2 regions of the Terrabacter ginsenosidimutans genome follow, and region 2 is predicted to be linked to the other one. Evidence: predicted binding sites of a transcription regulator. Region 2 holds the regulator's gene; the other holds the start of a gene.
The links. The regulator Rex, encoded in region 2, represses fermentation and respiration genes when NADH is low (regulators of the CRP and FNR family bind a similar motif). The targets are predictions, from matches to a motif close to CTTGTGAANNNNTTCACAAG.
Positions count from the first base shown of each region.

Region 1: ABD831_RS05925 (geranylgeranyl reductase family protein) is a predicted target of Rex. The motif match lies at 5,511-5,530, and genes of this name have one in related genera.

Region 1 covers NZ_BAABDC010000001.1:1,273,588-1,282,689, forward strand. The annotation lists gene ABD831_RS05890 (caspase family protein) at 1-15, opposite strand, end outside; gene ABD831_RS05895 (effector-associated constant component EACC1) at 12-404, opposite strand; gene ABD831_RS05900 (mycothiol transferase) at 554-1,156, shown strand; gene ABD831_RS05905 (hypothetical protein) at 1,631-1,849, shown strand; gene ABD831_RS05910 (pyridoxamine 5'-phosphate oxidase family protein) at 2,062-2,553, opposite strand; gene ABD831_RS05915 (VOC family protein) at 2,597-2,881, opposite strand; gene cysM (cysteine synthase CysM) at 3,203-4,090, shown strand; gene ABD831_RS05925 (geranylgeranyl reductase family protein) at 4,127-5,293, opposite strand; gene heR (heliorhodopsin HeR) at 5,666-6,511, opposite strand; gene ABD831_RS05935 (hypothetical protein) at 6,860-7,279, shown strand; gene ABD831_RS05940 (DsrE family protein) at 7,276-7,641, shown strand; gene ABD831_RS05945 (HD domain-containing phosphohydrolase) at 7,668-9,102, shown strand, end outside.
Region 2 covers NZ_BAABDC010000006.1:121,960-131,061, forward strand. The annotation lists gene hemC (hydroxymethylbilane synthase) at 1-879, opposite strand, end outside; gene hemA (glutamyl-tRNA reductase) at 876-2,258, opposite strand; gene ABD831_RS17050 (redox-sensing transcriptional repressor Rex) at 2,255-2,938, opposite strand; gene ABD831_RS17055 (glutaredoxin family protein) at 3,131-3,406, opposite strand; gene ABD831_RS17060 (RNA polymerase sigma factor) at 3,620-4,360, shown strand; gene ABD831_RS17065 (DUF5667 domain-containing protein) at 4,721-5,977, shown strand; gene ABD831_RS17070 (lysophospholipid acyltransferase family protein) at 6,020-7,840, opposite strand; gene ABD831_RS17075 (NAD-dependent epimerase/dehydratase family protein) at 7,837-8,883, opposite strand.

The sequences.
Region 1 (9,102 bases), on a different contig from region 2:
CTGCGGCTCGGTCACGGCGACCCCTGGGACCCCTGGGCCTCGTGGCGCGCGAGGAAGAGGTCCACGAGCTCGTCCTGCTCGTCCTCGTCCGCCCCGGTCAGCTCGATCACGTCGCCGGCGATCTCGAGCCGCACCGTCCGTGGTGCGGCGTGCCCCCGGCCGAGCCAGTCACGGACCGACGCCAGCAGGGCAGTGAGACCCCCCGAACCGAGGAGAGCCACCGCCAAGGTGCTGACGGTGGCCGCATCGACACCCCGGGCACCATCCGGAACAGCGGCGGGGCCGAGGCTCGCGTCGAGCGAGGTGACGTCGTCGAGCTGCGCCCGCAGCTGCCGGTGGAGCAGGTCGAGGCGTGCCTCATCGGCTCCGCGTTCACCGAGCCACACCTGCACTGTTGCGTCCATGGGCTCCACCTCACGGCGCTGCTCGTTCTCGGAAAAATCGTACTCGCGCCTCCGGGCGCCCATGAGTCAAAAGGCCCGTCTTGCCCGTCCGGCTTGTCTCGTGGACGCGGGCTTCTCAACGGAGGCGGCCGCGGAACTACGCTGCACGCATGGACACGGACTCCACTCCGACTTCGCCGCTTACGAGCGCGCCTGGGTTCACGGCCGGGCGACCTCCGGAGTGGGACCTCGACATCTTCAAGCACGGCGACGAGATCCAGACCGCCCTCATCACTCTGGAGCGCAATCGTCGGACGTTTGCCTGGAAGTGCTGGGACGTGGACTCCGACGGGATGCAACTGCATCTGGGTCGGTCCGCGCTCACTCTGGGCGGACTTCTCAAGCACCTGGCGCTCTGTGAGGAGCTCAAGTTCCAGGCCGGCCTGATGGGTGCGCCCCTGCTGCCCGAGTTCCAGGGCGTCGACCACGATTCCTCGTGGGAGACGTGGGCTTGGGAGTCGGCCAAGGACGACGATCCCGAGGCGCTCCGCGACCTCTGGGTGCGGGCGGTCCATCGCTCCCGCGACACAGTAGCCAGCGCCCTCGCCGAGTCGGGTCTCGATTTCGCTCCCGAGGGCGGGATGAGTCTGCGGCGACTCATCAGCGACATGATCGAGGAGTATGCCCGCCACACCGGTCACGCCGATCTGTTGCGCGAAGCGGTCGACGGCGCCACCGGCGAGGGTCCGCCGGGCGAGTTCCCCGTTCCCTAGTCGCGATTCTCCGCGGACGTCAGCGATCGGACGCAACCCGCATGACCATGGCTGACCTGACGGATCGCAGCAGACTCCGGTTCGGCTGACACGAAGGCGTTTACAGCAGCCCGACGGAGGGCATGTTGCGGGTATGCGTCTGCGTGATCACAACAAGGGAGACCTCGCCCTTGCCGCGCTGACCCTGAGCGTCGGGGCAGCGGCAGCTGCCAGCGAGGCCGTCCGCTGGGCAGCGCGCCGACAGCGACGACGCCAGCACCCGGCGAATGCGCTGCGCCCCACGCGGTCGTCGCCCCGGTCGTAGAGCAGACGAGCTCGGATCGAAGGCCGCCGTCAAGGGCCGACCGCTCGCCTTGATGCGGGCTGCCTGGCGGGCATGCCGTGAGTCCGGACCGCGAGCCATCCGAGTCGCGGGTGTGTGACGATGCAGACGGCCTGTCGGCGGAGCCGCCCGATCCTCCTACGCTTGGTGGCATGGGTGAGAAGGGTCAGGACGTGAAGGGCAGACGCGGCCAGCCGAACGGTGGTCAGCCGGTGTATGGGCTGGGGATGATCGGCGCCTGGGTCTACTACTGGAGGACGGCGGACACGAACGGCGACCGCGCACTCGGCATCCTCAAGGGCTTCGCGTGGCCGGCGTTCCTCGTCTACGAGGCCTTCTCAGCCGTCGGCCGCACGCAGCGCCACGACTAGCCGGACAGCCTCAGCTTCGAGGTCAGCACGCCCCTGCACTCCCGGCGGCCCGGGACCGCGGGGAGGCGGCCCACGGATCTCGTGGCGCATACCAAAGCCCGACCGAAGATGCTCAACACCTTTCTATGCCCCGTCGGGAAGGTCGACTGGCGGATTGACGCAGGTCCGCCGTTCGAGACGACCGCCCGCTCCCAGCGTGGCACCGAAACCGCTCACGAGCGATTCACCCCGTCCTGCCACGCGTGTTCGGCGAAGCTGAACAGCCGCTGCGGGGTGATGCGCAGCCAGTAAGCCGCCCAGGCAATGGTGCCGCCGCCGTTCCGTAGCTCGGTGATGTGCCGGAGGTCCTCTGGCACGGTTGTCAGCACTTCGGCAGGGCCCTCGATGAGCACGGCGGCGTGCGTGTCATGTTCACCCTCGACGATGGACAGCGCCAGCCAGGGGTGGGCCCGGACGTTCGCGATCCGGGCGGCGTCTTTGACCGTGGGGAGCCAGAACGCCTCCGCGTAGGGGGAGAACAGCGTCGGGGCTGCGTGGGCCCGGCCGTCGGGCCGAGTTGAGGACGCCAGCGCGTAGGTCCGGCGCTGCAGGTACAAGGCAAGCTGATGGCCGGTCATCCGCCGCTGCGGCGGGTAGGCCTTGCGCACCGCCGGTCCGGCCCGGTGGAAAGACGCATCCTGCAGCTGGCCCAGCCAGTCCGCCACGGCCAGAGGGTCGCTGGACGGCGCCCCAGACGGTTCTCGGCGACTACTCGACACTGAACGCAGTCCTCTCACAAGCGCAATCCGGTGTCTCGGGGGTGCCCGCCGCAAGCAAGGTGTCGTGGGTCGCGTCAAGATCTTCGATATCGGCAAATGTCACCGGCCCCCCACCATGACCAGCCGGGTCGAGAGCGACCTCGAAGCCATCGATGCTGCACTCGACGCAGTACGACTCGTCGGTATGCGATGCGCCCAGCCGCGCCGTGTCAATCGCCTTGGCAGCCTGAAGATCGGGCACCGGGATCACCAGACTATGGATCGTGGGACTCATCGGTCTTTCCTCATCGGTTGGGCGGGGCACGGCCTCGACAGCTGCCTTGGCCGCGGCAAACGCTATTGGCAGGTCCGTGAGCGATGCTTCTAGATTCCTGACTGATCCGCCACTGCCGCCTCGGCTACGGGTGTGCCCGTCTGGCGGCGGTAAGACGCGGGTTCACGTCGAGCCGGGTGTGAACGGCCTCCCGGACGAACGTCATCCTCGCGGACCTCTTTGCGCTCGGTGGATGCGTGCAGGGCGAGCAGTCGGCTGCGATTGTTCGGCGACCGCCGCCCTAGACTCGGGCGTGTGAGCAATCCTCCGGCGTACCCCACGATGGAGGACGTCATCGGCGACACCCCTTTGGTGCGTCTGCAGCGCCTACCGGGGCCGGAGAACGAACGCCGCGGCAACCTGCTGCTCGCCAAGCTCGAGGGGAACAACCCGGCCGGCTCGGTCAAGGACCGGCCGGCGATCAGCATGATCCGCGGCGCCGAGGAGCGAGGGGAGATATCCCCCGGCGACACCCTGCTGGAAGCCACGTCCGGAAACACCGGGATCGGCTTGGCGATGGCGGCGGCGATCAGCGGCTACCCACTGATCATCGTGATGCCCGAGGACGCCTCCACCGAGCGGATCCAGACGATGAAGGCGTACGGAGCTGAGCTGGTCCTCACCCCGGCGCGCGGCGGCATGGAAGAGGCCCGCGACGTCGTGACGCGGATGGAGCGGGAGGGCCGCGGCCGGGTCCTGGACCAGTTCGGCAACCCGGACAACCCCCGTGCCCACGAGGAAGGGACGGGCCCGGAGCTGTGGCGCCAGACCGACGGACGGATCACACACTTCGTGTCCGCGATGGGCACCACTGGCACGATCACCGGGGTCTCGCGGTTCCTGAAGTCACGCAACCCCGGTGTCCAGATCGTCGGGGCACAGCCCGCCGAGGGTTCCAAGATCCCTGGGATCCGCGCCTGGCCACCGGCGTACGTGCCGAAGATCTTCGACCCGTCGGCGGTGGACCGGACCGTGGAGGTCACCCAGACCGACGCCGAGGAGACGGCCCGCCAGCTGGCCCGCCAAGAAGGCATCTTCGGAGGTGTCTCGGCGGGCGGCGCTTGCTGGACCGCCCTGCAAGTGGCCCAGGAGGTCGAGGGGGCGACAATCGTCTTCGTGGTCTGCGACCGCGGCGACCGGTACCTCTCCAGCGGCGTGTTCCCCGCCTGAGAGTTTCCGCTGACGCCAGGGCTTCGTTGGCCGCCGTTACTGACGTCCGTGCCGAATCAGGCCTCGAAGGATTCGAGGCGTGAGCCGGCCGGGACCCAGTGCCAGCTCTACGAGGTCATCGAAGACCTTTTGGTCGGCCGCGGACGCGCGGAGCCCGGCTGAAAGGACCAAGGGCTTTGAGACCAGGCGGCCGGCGATAGCGGTGCTGACGAGGTTGCCTCGCAGGAGGCGACGCACTCCTTCACGGTGGGCGGTACCAGGATCAGCGGGCTGCCCCTCTGGGGGTGAAGTCGCGCTGAGGGCGGCCACCCGACCGGCGCAGGCACCGGTGGCGACTGCGTAGTAGATGCCCTCTCCGCTCAGCGGGTTGATCAGGCCGGCAGCATCACCCGCAAGGAGTATTCGACCGGCAGGTTGGTGCCATCGCGCCGACGACAGGGGCAGGTGGTGCCCGAGCCATGAGTGCGCTGCAGAGGTCGACCCTGGAAGAAGGTCCTCTACCCGCTGCACCATGAGGGCACGCGACGGTGTCGACAACCGGTCGGACAGTACCTCGCCGTAGCCGACGTTCGACCATCCGTCGCCCCGGTCGAAGGCCCATGCATACGAGGGTTGGCGGTCCTGCCCGAAGCGAATGACCTGGCGACCTGCACGCGAGCGCGGAGTCGGTGCATAGGCCCGGAGTCCCAATGCCATTCGTGGGGGCAGGACCAGTCCGATGCTCCGGCGGACCCCTGAGTGGGCACCGTCGGCGGCCACGACGACTCGAGCGCGGATCGTCCCGTCGATCAGCACCCCTCCTGGACTTGTGTCCACGGTGCGCACTCGGTGGCGGCGTAAGATCCCACCGGCACCCACTGCGGCGTCGACGAGGCGGGCGTCGAATTGGGCCCGGGGAACCACCAGCGCAGGTCGACGCATCCGACGGGTCACGCCCTGGGCGCCCATCGACAGCTCCAGCGTTTCAACCGCACGGTGATGGAGTTGCAGTTCCCGCACGGTCTCGTCGGCCCCCAGGGAGCGGAGCACGTCGAAAACGTGGGGTGCTACGCCATCGCCGCACGACTTGTCCCTCGGAAAGTCGGAGCGGTCAAGCAGCAACACCCGAGCGTCCGGCCTTTCGTGCAGTGCAGACAGCGCTGCCGAGCTTCCGGCCGGTCCCGCTCCGACGACGACCACGTCCCAGATGTCATCGGAGGTCATAGTCCGAGCGCCCCCCTCGTCGTAGTCCCAAGTTCACGTGAGCCGCTCTGGAAAGTCGTCGACGAGGGGACTGTCGAGGGCAGCACGCAGGGCCGGACGCAGGGTCGTGGGGACGGACGGCATCTGTTGAGTGAACCACTAGCGCCATCTCCGCACCTGACTCGCGGCGAAGTAACGCACTTAGCGCGGGCACGTCTGCTGGTGCACAGTGGGCAGGCATGTGACAGCCTGCGCATCTTATTTCGCGCCGATGAGAAGAGAGTTCGGACTGCGCGAGGGGCCGGACGGCGCTATGTGTTGAGCGGCCGGCACAGTGGGCGCAGTGCTACGGCGTACGGAGTTGGGCCCCGGGAATCCGCGGGTCGTCAACGGTCACCCAACAAGGACGTTGGCGAAGACCTGCCACGCCAGCAAGCTCTTCGCCACGAGGCTGAGAACGATGTAGGTGCGCTCACCTGTCAGATAGTCCTGCCACCGGCCGACCTGCTTGTACTGGAGCCACTGGTTGATGGCGAAGCTGTTGAAGAACACGAAGAGCGAGACGATGATCCCGTAGACGAATCCCGGTGGGCCGGGGCCATCTTTGACGCCCACGTTGACGATCAGGTATGCCGCGGCGGCCAGCCAGGGGCCGATGCCGGCGACGCAGCCGAACCAGAAGGGCGTCCACCATGCGCGTTGCCCGCGGACCGGGTGCCCACCTTTGCCGTGCATCAAGCCGTTGTTGGACATCTCCATCAGCCAGCCGAAGAGGATCATCGAGACGTTGGCGAAACCGAGCCCGATCAGTGCCGCGATGTCAGATATCCCCAGCACCAAGCTGATGAGGACGATCATCAGCGTCGAGGAGAGGCTGTACTCCACCCAGCGGAAGCGGTTGCGGCCCTTCGACAGCTCGTCGATGTAGCGCGTGAAGCCCCATGGCGAGGCGATCAGGAAGTGGAAGAACGCCGATAGGAACAAGAAGGAAGCGGTTGCCACTCCCAGTGGTACGTCGAACACGAGGTTCGTCACGCCTTGAGAGAGCGGCGTTCCGGGCGGGTGGTTCAGCGCAAAGGTCGACACCGGCAGCGTGAAGTCGTTGCTGAGCGCCACCATGGCCGCGCCGGACACCAGGTGCAGGAACCCCATGACCGCATTGAAGACCCGTAGGCGCTTTGCGCTGTCGCTGCCCACGTCGACAGATCGAGTCTGCAGCTCCAAGGGGTAGGTGCTCATCCCGCACTATTGCATTCCTGCAGGGATGTTCGAGCCCCAACAGAGACCGGGTGAGCTTGGCCCCGTCTCGGCCTAGCTCCTTGACGTCGAAGCCCAGATTCTTGGTGGCCTCCTCGGACGTAAGGACGGAACGGTCGGTGCGGGACGTGACCGCGAGGCGGTCGAGGTTCGCGATCGTCCCGAGGAGCAACCTCGCCCGCGTGGTGAAGTCGCCGGTGTCGAACGGCTCGCCTAGCGAGCTGCGGGCCTTGTGCCCAGGGCTGGGCCGGAGATGAGCTACCGTTTCGGCGCCGTTCCTGGGGCAGGTGCCTCAGGCGGCAGGCTCCGCGCCGGACCACGCTTTGTCACATGACCACATCACTGACCACCGCGGAACCCACGGGCTACGGCCACGCCGGTCGTCTCCTCGAAGCCCTGGCCCACCAGGACTTCGTCATGCTCGCCGGCGCTCTCGAGGGCGACGTGCACCTGCGGGCCCTCGTCGGCAAGGGCCTGGTCGAGCTGGAGGGCTCTGTCGATGTGGCCGACAAGTTCAGGTTCTGGTTCGGCGACACCGACGCTTTCGAGCTGCTGGACGCCACGATCGGCGCGGTCGCCGGGCGACTGCACCTCAGTTGGCGCGTCCGGCTGCAGGCGCCCCGGCTGGGCGACGGCTGGCGTGTCGTCGAGCAGCAGGCTTACGTCACGTGCGCTGAGTCGGGTCGCATCGCCCGAATCGACCTGCTCTGCACCGGATACATCCCCGTAGGACAGGAGCTCGTCCCATGAGCAGCAAGGCTGTCATCTCCCTTACCACCGGTCTGGAGGACCCCGAGCGTGTCACCGTCGCCTTCCTCGTGTCGGTCGGAGCCGCCGAGACAGGCCGGCGCACCCTGATGTTCCTCACGAAGGAGGCGGTGCGCCTGGCCGTCGACGGGGTTGCCGTCGGGACCGCCTGCTCCGGGTGCCCGGACCTGCCGAACCTCGTCAAGCGCTATCAGGCAGCTAGCGGCGAGATCTTCGTCTGCCCGATCTGTGCCTCGTCCAGGGGCCTGGACGATGCACGGCTCATCGAGGGCGCGAGCCTCGGCGGCACGATCCCGATGTGGGAGTGGATCGGCGACGACGGAGCCACGACGTTCAGCTACTGACCGGCGCCGAGTGGGAGGATCGGGCCATGCGGGATCACCTCCCGGATGGCCCGAACCCACCTCTCCCGGCGCGCGCCGAGGTGCTCGCCGCACTGTCCCTGGCCATCGACCTCGGCCTGGGGCTCCCAGTGGAGCACGTCCTGCGGGCGTCGCTCGTCTCCAAGGCCCTCGCCGAGCAGCTCGGCGGGAACGAGGCCGAACAGGCGACGGCGTTCTACACGACGATGTTCATGTGGGTCGGCTGCGTGGCCGACTCCCATGAGTACTCCCGGTGGTTCGGTGACGACATCGCGGTCCGCTCGGCTTCCTACGAGGTCGACTGGACGGGGGTGCCGTATGCCGTGTTCCTTCTGCGCAGCCTCGGCTACGGGCGTCCCCTGCCGCAGCGAATCAAGGTGGCCGGCAGGCTGTTGAGCAACCCGCGTGGCAACCTCACCGCGATGATCACCTCCCACTGCTCCTCCGCGGCCCTCTTCGCGAGCCGGCTCGGGTTCGGGGACGACGTCTGCGGTGCCCTTCCTTTCGGGTTCGAGCGGTGGGACGGCCAGGGCCTCCCCGCGGGAGCCTCCGGCGAGCAGCTCCCCGTGGCCATGCGGATCACGCAGGTCGCCGACATCGCCGAGGTGCTCCACCGTCGCCACGGCCTCGACGCGTGCATCGCCACGGTGCGTCAGCGCCGGGGTGGCTGGTTCGACCCGCAGGTGGCCGAGGCGTTCGCCGCCAACGCCGAGGCACTGCTGGACCTGCCGGATGACGTGTGGCAGCTCGCCGTGGCGGAGGCCCCCGGGGGGCAGGAGGCGGTCACCGAGGCGCAGCTGGACGACCTGGTCATGGCCCTCGGGGACTTCGTGGACCTCAAGAGTCCCTACACGCTCGGCCACTCGCGTGCAGTTGCGGGCCTCGTCGGAGCCGCTGCCCGACACGCGGGACTGACGCGAGCCGAACAGGGGACCCTGCGACGGGCCGGGCACCTGCACGACATCGGGCGGATCGGCGTCTCCAACCTCGTGTGGGACAAGCCTGATCCGCTCACCGCGACGGAGCGGGAGCGGATGCAGCTGCACCCGTTCCTCTCCGGTCGCATCCTCGCCCGGGTGCCAGCGCTGGCGCCCGAAGCCAGGCTTGTCGTCAACCACCACGAGCGGCTGGACGGCTCGGGCTACCCGAACCGGCTGTCCGGTTCGGACCTCAGCCTGTCCGACCAGCTTCTGGCTGCCGCGGACCGACTTCAGGGTCTCGTGGAGCCACGTCCGCACCGGGCGGCGCTGTCGCCGCGGGAGGCGGCTGACCTGCTGCGGCAGGACGCCCGGGCCGGCCACCTGCACTCGGGCGCGGTGGACGCGGTGCTCGCCGCGGCCGGTCGCACGTCGGCGCGAGGCGCCTGGCCGGTCGGGCTGACCGACCGTGAGGTCGACGTGCTGCGGCTGGTCGCGGCCGCCACGCCGACTCGTGAGATCGCCA
Region 2 (9,102 bases):
CAGGATGTGGGCGAGCCGTGAGCCGAGGGCCTCCGGCTCGTCGTAGGGCCCGACGAGCGAGCGGCGCAGCTCGACGGAGCCGTCCTCGGTGCCGGCGAAGGCACGCAACGACAGCTCGAGACCGTCGTCGCCCTCGACGACCTCGGCGAGTGCCCCGACGGGCGCGGTGCACCCGGCCTCGAGCGTTGCGAGCAGTGAGCGCTCGGCGACGACGCACGCCCGGGTCTCGGGGTCGTCGAGCACCGAGACCGCGGCCACGACGTCGTCGCGGTCGGACCGGCACTCGACCGCGAGGGCGCCCTGCCCGGGAGCGGGGAGGACCTGGATGGGGTCGATGACCTCGGTGGCCTCGCCGAGGCGTCCGAGACGAGCGAGCCCTGCGCGCGCCAGGACGACCGCATCGAGCGCACCGGAGGACACGAATCCGATTCTCGTGTCGACGTTTCCGCGGATCGGTCGGATCTCGACGCCGAGTCCGAGGGCGGCGATCTGGGCCGTGCGACGCGGTGAACCGGTGCCGACGACCGAGCCCGCGGGCAGCTCGCCGAGCGTCAGGCCGTCGCGCGCCACCAGCACGTCGCGACTGTCCTCGCGCACCGGCACGGCAGCGACGACGAGACCGGGCTCGGGCGTGGTCGGTAGGTCCTTGAGGGAGTGGACGGCCACGTCGATGCGACCGTCGAGCAGGGCTCGGCGGATGGCTGCCGCGAAGACGCCGGTGCCGCCGATGGCGGTGAGCAGCTCCCCCGACACGTCGCCCTCGGTGGTGATCTCGACGAGCTCGACCTCGTGACCGGCCTCGCGCAGCCGGTCGGCCACCCAGCCGGACTGGGTGGTGGCGAGGGCGGAGCGGCGCGTGCCGAGGCGCAGGGTGGTCATGGCTGGGCCCGCTTCGGGGGCGTGGACACGTTGGCGACGTCCTTGGGCTCGAGGTCGAAGAGCTCTCGCAGGGCCGCGGCGTAGTCGTCTCCGCTGCCCTCCATGGCGAACTCCTTGACGCGCATGGTCGGCGTGTGGAGCAGCTTCTCGACGATCCGGTGGACGGCGAGACCGACCTCGGCCCGCGTCGTCTCGTCGAGCTCGGGAAGGCGCTGGTCGAGCCGGTCCATCTCGGTCGCGACGAGGGCGGCCGCCCGGGCCCGCAGCGCGGCCACGGTCGGGGCCACCGACTTCTCCATGCGACGGGTCAGGTAGTCGGCGACCTCGCCGGTGACGAGCTCGCGCACCCGGACGACCTGCGTCGTGTCGGCACGACCCTCGAGCAGCAGGCCCAGTGCCTGCAGGTCGATGAGCGTCACGCCCCGCACCGGGCGGACCCAGGAGTCGACGGGCTCGACGTCGCGCGGCAGGGCGAGGTCGACGACGACCTGGGGCCGTCCGTCACGGCGTGCCGCGCTCTCTTCGAGCATCTCGGCGGTGATGACGTGTCCGACGGCTCCGGTGCAGGTGATGACGAGGTCGCTCTCGGCGAGGACGTCGGGCAGCTCGGCCCACGCACGGGCCACGCCCGACGTCGAGGTCGCGAGCCGCTCGGCGCGCTCGGGGGTGCGGTTGACGATCGCGAGCGGGTCGACACCCTGCCGACGCGCCGTCGCGGCGGCGAGGCCGCTCATCCCGCCGGCGCCGACCACGGCCGTGGGGGCGCCGTGGAGAGGCCCGAGGACCGCCGATGCCTCCTCGAGCGCGATCTGCACGAGCGAGACGCTGTGCTGGTCGATGTCGGTCTCGGTGTGGGCGCGCTTGCCGACGCGCAGAGCGCCCTGGAAGAGCGCGTTGAGCGACTCCCCGGCCTGCCCGCGGCCCTGGGCACCGGCGAGCGAGTCGCGCATCTGTCCGAGGATCTGGGACTCCCCGACGGCCATCGAGTCGAGCCCGCAGGCGACGGTGAACGCGTGCGCCACGGCCGCGTCGTCGTAACGGACGTAGAGGTGGTCGGCGAGCGCCTCGGCCCGGGCGGCGAGCGCATCGGCCGGGTCGCCCGGAGGCAGCTCGGCGACCGGACGCGCCCCCTCGGGCTCCTCGATGCCGGCAGCGAGCGCGAGCGCCTCACCGATGGCGGCGACGGCGGGGTGGAAGGCCGGGACCGACGCGTACACCTCGAGGCGGTTGCACGTCGAGAGCACGACGGCCTCGGTGGCCGTGGCCGATCCGAGCACCGACGCCGCGATGGCCTCCGCCCGGTCGGGACGTTCCGAGAGCGCCTCGAGCACCGACAGCGGCGCCGTGTGGTGGGACAGTCCGATGACGAGCAGGCTCATTGCGCGACCACCGCCGACTGGAGGTCTCCCGCGGCGAGCGACTTGCGCTGGGCGTGGAAGGCGAGGATCTGCAGCTCCGTCGAGAGGTCGACACGGCGTACGTCCACGCCGCTCGGCACGGACAGCACGGCCGGGGCGAAGTTGAGGATGGAGCTGATCCCGGCGCCGACGAGGGCGTCGCAGACGGCCTGGGCGGCGGGGGCGGGAGTCGCGATGACGCCGATGGCGATCGGGTCCACGGCGTGGTCGGCGCTCAGCTCGGCGAGCGGGCGGATCGCGATCCCGACGATGCGCTCGTCGGTGAGGGCCGGGTCGTCGTCGTAGAGCCCGACGATGCGGAAGCCCTTGGTGACGAAGCCGGAGTAGGAGGCGAGCGCGTGCCCGAGGTTGCCCATCCCGACGATGGCGACCGGCCAGTCCTCGGTCAGGCCCAGGGCCCGGGAGATCTCGAGGGCGAGCGTCTCGACGTCGTAGCCGACGCCGCGCACTCCGTAGGAGCCGAGGTGGCTTAGGTCCTTGCGCAGCTGCGCGGAGCGCACCCCGACCTCGGCCGCGAGCTCCTCGGACGAGACCGACAGGACGCCGTCCTCAGCGAGGCGCGAGAGCGTTCGCAGGTACTCGGGAAGCCGCGCGACGGTTGCGTCGGGGATCTCTCGACGCAGTGCAGGGTCGGCGGACACTCTTGCTCACCGGCTCCTCTCAAACGAGGCGTTTTTCCCGAACGCAAAGCACGTGGGGACCAGTTCAGGCTAGACGTTTGTGAACCCATGCACAAAGTTGACTTCGCGGGCCTACCACGGCATGGGACGCACCCCGCAGGCAGGTCACCGGACTCGACGGACCAGGGCCCGGGTCGAGCCTCGGTGCGGGGCTCAGGTCAGGGCTGCACGCAGACGACCTTCGTCGACCCTCCAGAAGTCGTGGCGCCGCCCGTCGACGAAGGTGACCGGGATCTGCTCGGCGTAGCGCCGCAGCAGCTCGGGGTCGTCGTCGATGGAGTGCTCCTGCCAGCTCACGCCCAGCTCCTGCGTCACCCGCTCGACGACGGCGCGTGCCTGGTCGCACAGGTGACACCCGGGACGGCCCAGCAGGACCACGCGGGGTGCCGACGGCGTCACGGGCACCGCGATGGGGTGGTCGCTGCTCATGGACCAACTCTAGGCACGCTCGCCCGGACCGGGCGTCGGGTCGGCCACAAAACGTCGTGAGACTCCCGCGCGATGGCGCATTCCGACAGACTGTGCACGATGCGCGCGAACAGGACGCCGGCTCGCCGGCACCGACCTGTCACCGCGTCGGGAAGGACCCCGACGCGAGTGCCGCTCAGCCCTGCCCGGACAGTCCCCCCGGGACTCGTCTCGATGGCCGGCGCTCCCGCGCTCCCGGCTCTCCCGGCGATCGCCCGGCTGCCTGTCCTGCCGACGTGGCGGTCGGCGCTCGACGCCATCTGGTCGGCCCTGGCCGACGACGGAGGCGCCGGTGCCGGGCTCACCCGCACCGGCCCGCCCTCCCCCGGCGACGGTCCGCGCCGGCACCTCGAGCGGGACGCGGACGAGCAGGCCCGCATCGCGGCCCTCGTCGAGCTCGCGCAGGGCGGCGACAAGGAGGCGTTCGCGCAGCTCTACGACGTCTATGTCGACACGGTCTTCCGCTACGTCATCGTCCGCGTCGCCAACCGGGCGCTCGCCGAGGACCTGACGTCCGAGACCTTCCTGCGGGCCATGCGCCGGATCGACACGTTCACGTGGCAGGGCAAGGACATCGCCGCCTGGTTCGTCACCATCGCGCGCAACCTCATCGCCGACCACGTGAAGTCGGCGAAGTTCCGCTTCGAGGTCGCGACCGCCGACATGCGCGACGCCGACGAGCGCGTCGACGCGCCTGACACCGAGGTGCTGACCCGGCTGCGCGACGAGCGGCTCGTCTCGGCGATCCGGAACCTCGGGTCGGACCAGGCCGAGTGCATCACCCTGCGCTTCCTGCAGGGGCTCAGCCTCGCCGACACGGCGAAGGTGCTCGGCAAGTCCGAGGGAGCCGTCAAGCAGCTGCAGCTGCGAGCGACGCGCGCCCTGCGCAAGGCGCTGGACGGAGTCGAGCTGTGACCCGCGTAACCCACTCGGCACCTGCGTCGTTCTCACGGCGTAGGGACGGTGCGTGTGGGCCCGCTCCGACGCTCGGGGCACCGACCGGCGCCACCGTGGAACGCGTGAATGCAGGCGGATCGATGGCAGCGATGACGGTGCTCCGGCCTCTGCAGAACGACCCGCACCACCCACCCCTCGCCGTAGACCATGGCACGCGGAACCTCGCCTGCCGTGCCGTATGCCGTGCCGTATGCCGTCACCTGGCAGGCCCGCACGGGCCGCCGGGTCGGGTGGGGAGATCCTTCCTGCCCTGACGGCGGCGACACCCCCAGCACGAACCGACAGAGCACGACCGATGCGAGAGACGAAGGAGGCGACATGGACCTCGGTGCGAACGCCGACGGCGAGCTGCTCCAGCGCGCCCTCGACGGCGAGCACGTCTCCGAGCCGGGCATCCTCGAGCTCGTCGCCGTCCTCCACGCCGTCCAGGCCGTCGACCAGGCGGGCCTGGCCCCGCGTGCCGAGTTCGTCTCCGACCTGCGCGCCCGGCTGCTCGCCGACGACGCGTCCTCGCTCCCACCCACTGCACCCGTCCTGCCCGTGGCGCCTGACTCCGGTCAGCCCGACGGCTCTCCCACCGGCGGCACCGTTTCGGTGTTGCGGGTCGCCGCACGGCCCCTCAAGCTGATTGCCGCCGCCGCAGCCAGCATCCTCGTCATCGGTGGAGCCCTCGGGTTCGCCTCCCGCTCGGCGGTGCCGGGCGATGCGCTCTACGGCGTCAAGCAGCTCCTCGACCGGGCCGCGATCCAGCTCGCCGGCTCACGCTACGACGAGGGGCTGACCTACCTCGCCCAGGCCCAGGAGCACATCACCGAGGCCCGCGAGCTGCTCGACGGAGGCACGCCGTCGACGCACGACCTCGACACGGCATACGACTCGGCCACGGATGCCACGGGACGGGCTCAGACCATCCTCATGGAGGTCTACCGGACCGAGCAGCGCACCGAGGCGCTGACCGACCTGTCGGACTTCTACAAGCGGGCCATCCCGCAGGTCGACGCGATGCGTCCACGCGTGCCGACCGGGTCGCTGCCGGCCTGGCAGCGCCTCCGCGACCTGCTCGGGGCGGGCGAGCTCGCGACGTTGCGCGGTCTCGCCGAGTGCGGTGCGTGCGGCGAACGCGCCACCGCTGCCCGGCAGACACTCGCCGGGCTCACCGGAACGCTCCGGCCCAGCACCCCGGGTAGCGGCACGCCCGCCCCGGGCACGCTGCCGTCCGGGGCCACGACCGGCCGCCCCACGGCAGCTGCGTCCCGCCCGCCCGCCACGTCGGCGCCGGGCGTCGGCGGCCTGCCCCTGCCCGGCGTCAAGGTCACGGGTGGCGTGACGCTGCCCGGCGGCACGATCAACCTTCCGGGAGCCGGGGTCGGGTCCTCGACCGTCGCTGCCGGCGGTGGCGGGGTCACCCTGCCCGGCGCGACGGTGAGCCTGCCGGGTGTCGGTGTCACGTCGTCGACCATCGGGATCGGCGGTGGCGGGGCCACCCTGCCCGGCGCGACGGTCCCGCTGCCGTCGACGACCCTCGGCCTGCCGAAGCTGCCGACAACGCTCGCGCCCACCCGGATCCTGCCCTGACCCGAGGGCGATGGGTGCGGCGCAGAACCGCTTTGAGCCGTGTCAGATGAAGACGGACTTGCGCTGCATCAGCAGGCTGTAGAGCGTCTGCTGGATCGTCTCGCGCACCTGGTCGGTGAGGTCGAAGACGAGCATCGGGTCATCGGCCGCCTCGGGGCCGAACCCCGTGGTCTCGATGGGCGGCCCGAACTCGATGAGCCACTTGCTCGGCAGCGGCACCAGGCCGAGAGGTCCGAGCAGCGGGAACGTCGGCGTGATCGGGGCGTAGGGCAGGCCGAGCAGCCGGGCGACGGCCGGCATGTTGCCGAGGATGGGGTAGATCTCCTCGGCGCCCACGATCGAGACCGGCACGATGGGCACACCGGCGCGCAGGGCCGCCGAGACGAAGCCGCCGCGGCCGAAGCGCTGGAGCTTGTAGCGCTCGCTGAACGGCTTGCCGACGCCCTTGAAACCCTCGGGCCAGACTCCGACGAGCGCACCGCCGCTGAGCAGCCGCTCCGCGTCGGAGTTCGCCGCGAGGGTGGTGCCCGAGCGCCGTGCCATGGTGCCGATGAAGGGCGTCTGGAAGACGAGGTCGGCGCCGAGCATCCGCAGGTGCCGGTGGCGGGGGTGCTCGTCGTAGACGGCCACCTGCGTCATGAGCGAGTCCATCGCGATGGTGCCCGAGTGGTTGCCGACGACGAGGGCGCCGCCCTCGTCGGGGATGTTCTCGATGCCGCGCACCTCGACCCGGAACCACTTCTGGTAGAAGGGGCGCAGCAGCGGCAGATGGACGTTGACGGTGTAGTCCTCGTCGAAGCCGAACTCGTCGACGGTGTAGTCGCCGGTGAGGCGGCGGCGCAGGTAGGCGAGGGTCTCGGCGACCTGGCGCTCGACCTCCTCCGCGGGCACCCCTGCCGAGGTCGCCGCCGCGCGCAGCACGTTGACGGCGAGCTCCACGAGCTCGGTGGGGCCTGGTCGCGACTCCGAGGAGAACTCGGCACCCTCGAGCACCGCACCGACGAGCTTCTCGGCGCGCGACTGCAGCCCCGAGGTGAGCGCGTGCTCCCAGCCGCCCTCCGTCGACACCGGCGTATGCCGGGTGGCCCGGTCTGCGCCGGGCGTCTCGTCCGGCGAGGCCGCCGGGACGGACGGGACGGCCCGCAGACGCGCAGGCTCGCCTGGAGTCGCCCGGCGCTTCGCGCGCACGGAGGCTCGACTGGGCCGGGTGCGCGGCGGGGTCGGCTCAGCCGGCAGGTCCGCTGCGAGGTCGTCGGCACCAGCCGCCTCTGCCTGCTCGGTCGGCTCGGTGGGCTCGGTGGTGGGCTCGGTGGTGGGCGCCGTCGGCTCGGTGGGCTCGGCGACGGCCCGTTCGCGCACGGTGGTCTCGGGCGTCTGCGCCTGCCCCTTCCGCGTGGCGGACGCCTGGGTCTCGGGCTCGGTCGGGCCCTCTGTCACGGCGGCCACCACGACGTCATCCGCTGCGGAGTCCGCTGCGGAGTCCGCTCCGGCGGCGAGTCGTCGAGCGGCGCTGAGCTCGACCGGCGCGACCGGGACGAGCGGCGTGCCGCTCCGTCGCCGGCGTTCGCCCGACGCTCGGGCCGCTCCAGCGGCGAACGCGCCGCGCGCCGGTCGAGCGGAGGTGCCGTTCGTCGTGTCGGCCTTCTTCGACGGAGCTGTCCTCGTCGTGGCCTTGGTCGTGGCCTTCTTGGGCGCGGGCTTCTTCGCCGCGGACTTCTTTGCCCCGGACTTCTTCGTCGTCGGCTTCTTCGTCGTCGGCTTCCGCGTCGCGGCCTGGGCGGCCGGCTTCGTCGCTGCCCCCTCCGGCACGGCAGCCTGGTCCGCCGTCTTCGGCGCGGCGGTCTTGCTCGGGTCGGCGGTCACGGCTGGATCCTGTCGAAGACTCGGGAGAGTGCTGCGGCGGTGCCACCGGCGGCGTCGCTGACGACCTCACCGACGCCCTCGACCCCGGGCACCACGGGCCGCAGGTGGCGGGCATAGTCCTCGAACGCCTGGCGGGTCGTGAACTGCGGCTCGAACTCGAGCACCGAGCGCATCCGCGCCGTGTCGAGCCCGCGGCCGAACGCGAGGAAGGTCAGCTGGTCGGACGAGAAGTCGGCGAAGCCACTGCGCTTGATGATGTTGCCGATGACGCCCGCTGCCTGGAGCGGCACCGGGACGACCGGACGCCGGGCGATCGCGGTGCACTGCGTGACCGTGACGAAGCCGTCCCCTGCCACGTTGACGATGCCCGCAGGGGGTCCGGTGGTCGCCAGGATCATGGCCGCGGTCGCGTCGTCCTCGTGGATGAACTGGAAGCGCGCGTCGAAGCCCAGTGGGATGGGCACGAGCGGCAGCGCGAAGTAGTCGGTGATGGCGGTGTGGATACTCGGCCCGACGACGTTGGCCAGGCGCAGCATCGTGATCTCCACGTCGGGCCGACGACGGGAGAAGCCGCGGACGTAGCCCTCGACCTCGACGGAGTCCTTGCCGAAGCCGGTTCGGGGCAGCGTCTTGGGGTTCATGTCCTCGGTGAACATGGCGGGGTCCCGCGGCGAGGATCCGTAGACGGCGGCGGAGGACTTCACGACGAGCCGCGAGACCGACTCCGACTTCTGGCACGCAGCGAGCAGCTGCATCGTGCCGATGACGTTGATCTCCTTCTGCGTCACGCGCCCGCCCGTGTCCTTGGGCGTGGCGATGACGTTCATGTGCACGACGGTGTCGACCTCGGCCTGCGCCATGATCCGCCCGATCATCGGGTTCCGGATATCGGCGCGCACGAACTCGGCCCGGCCGATCGAGTGCTTGGGCGGCACCACGTCCACGCCGAGGATCCGCTCGATCGAGGGGTCCGTCGACAGCCGGCGGGCGTAGAGGCCCCCGAGGTAGCGCGACACCCCCGTGACCAGGACGACCTTGGCCATCGGCTCCTCCTGTCGTCGGTCGGTGCGGACACGTCGTGCACGTGCTGCGCCCCGTAGGGCCACTCGCTTCGGCACGCGCGGCGGAGGAGACCTCGCTCCCCCGCCATCGCAGCCTATCGAGAGCGTGCCGGGTTCGTACCCGCGCGGGGCCCTACGGCGCGCGATGTGTCGAGCCTCTCGACCGTTGCACCTACTCGGCGGCCACTCACGCCGGCGTCC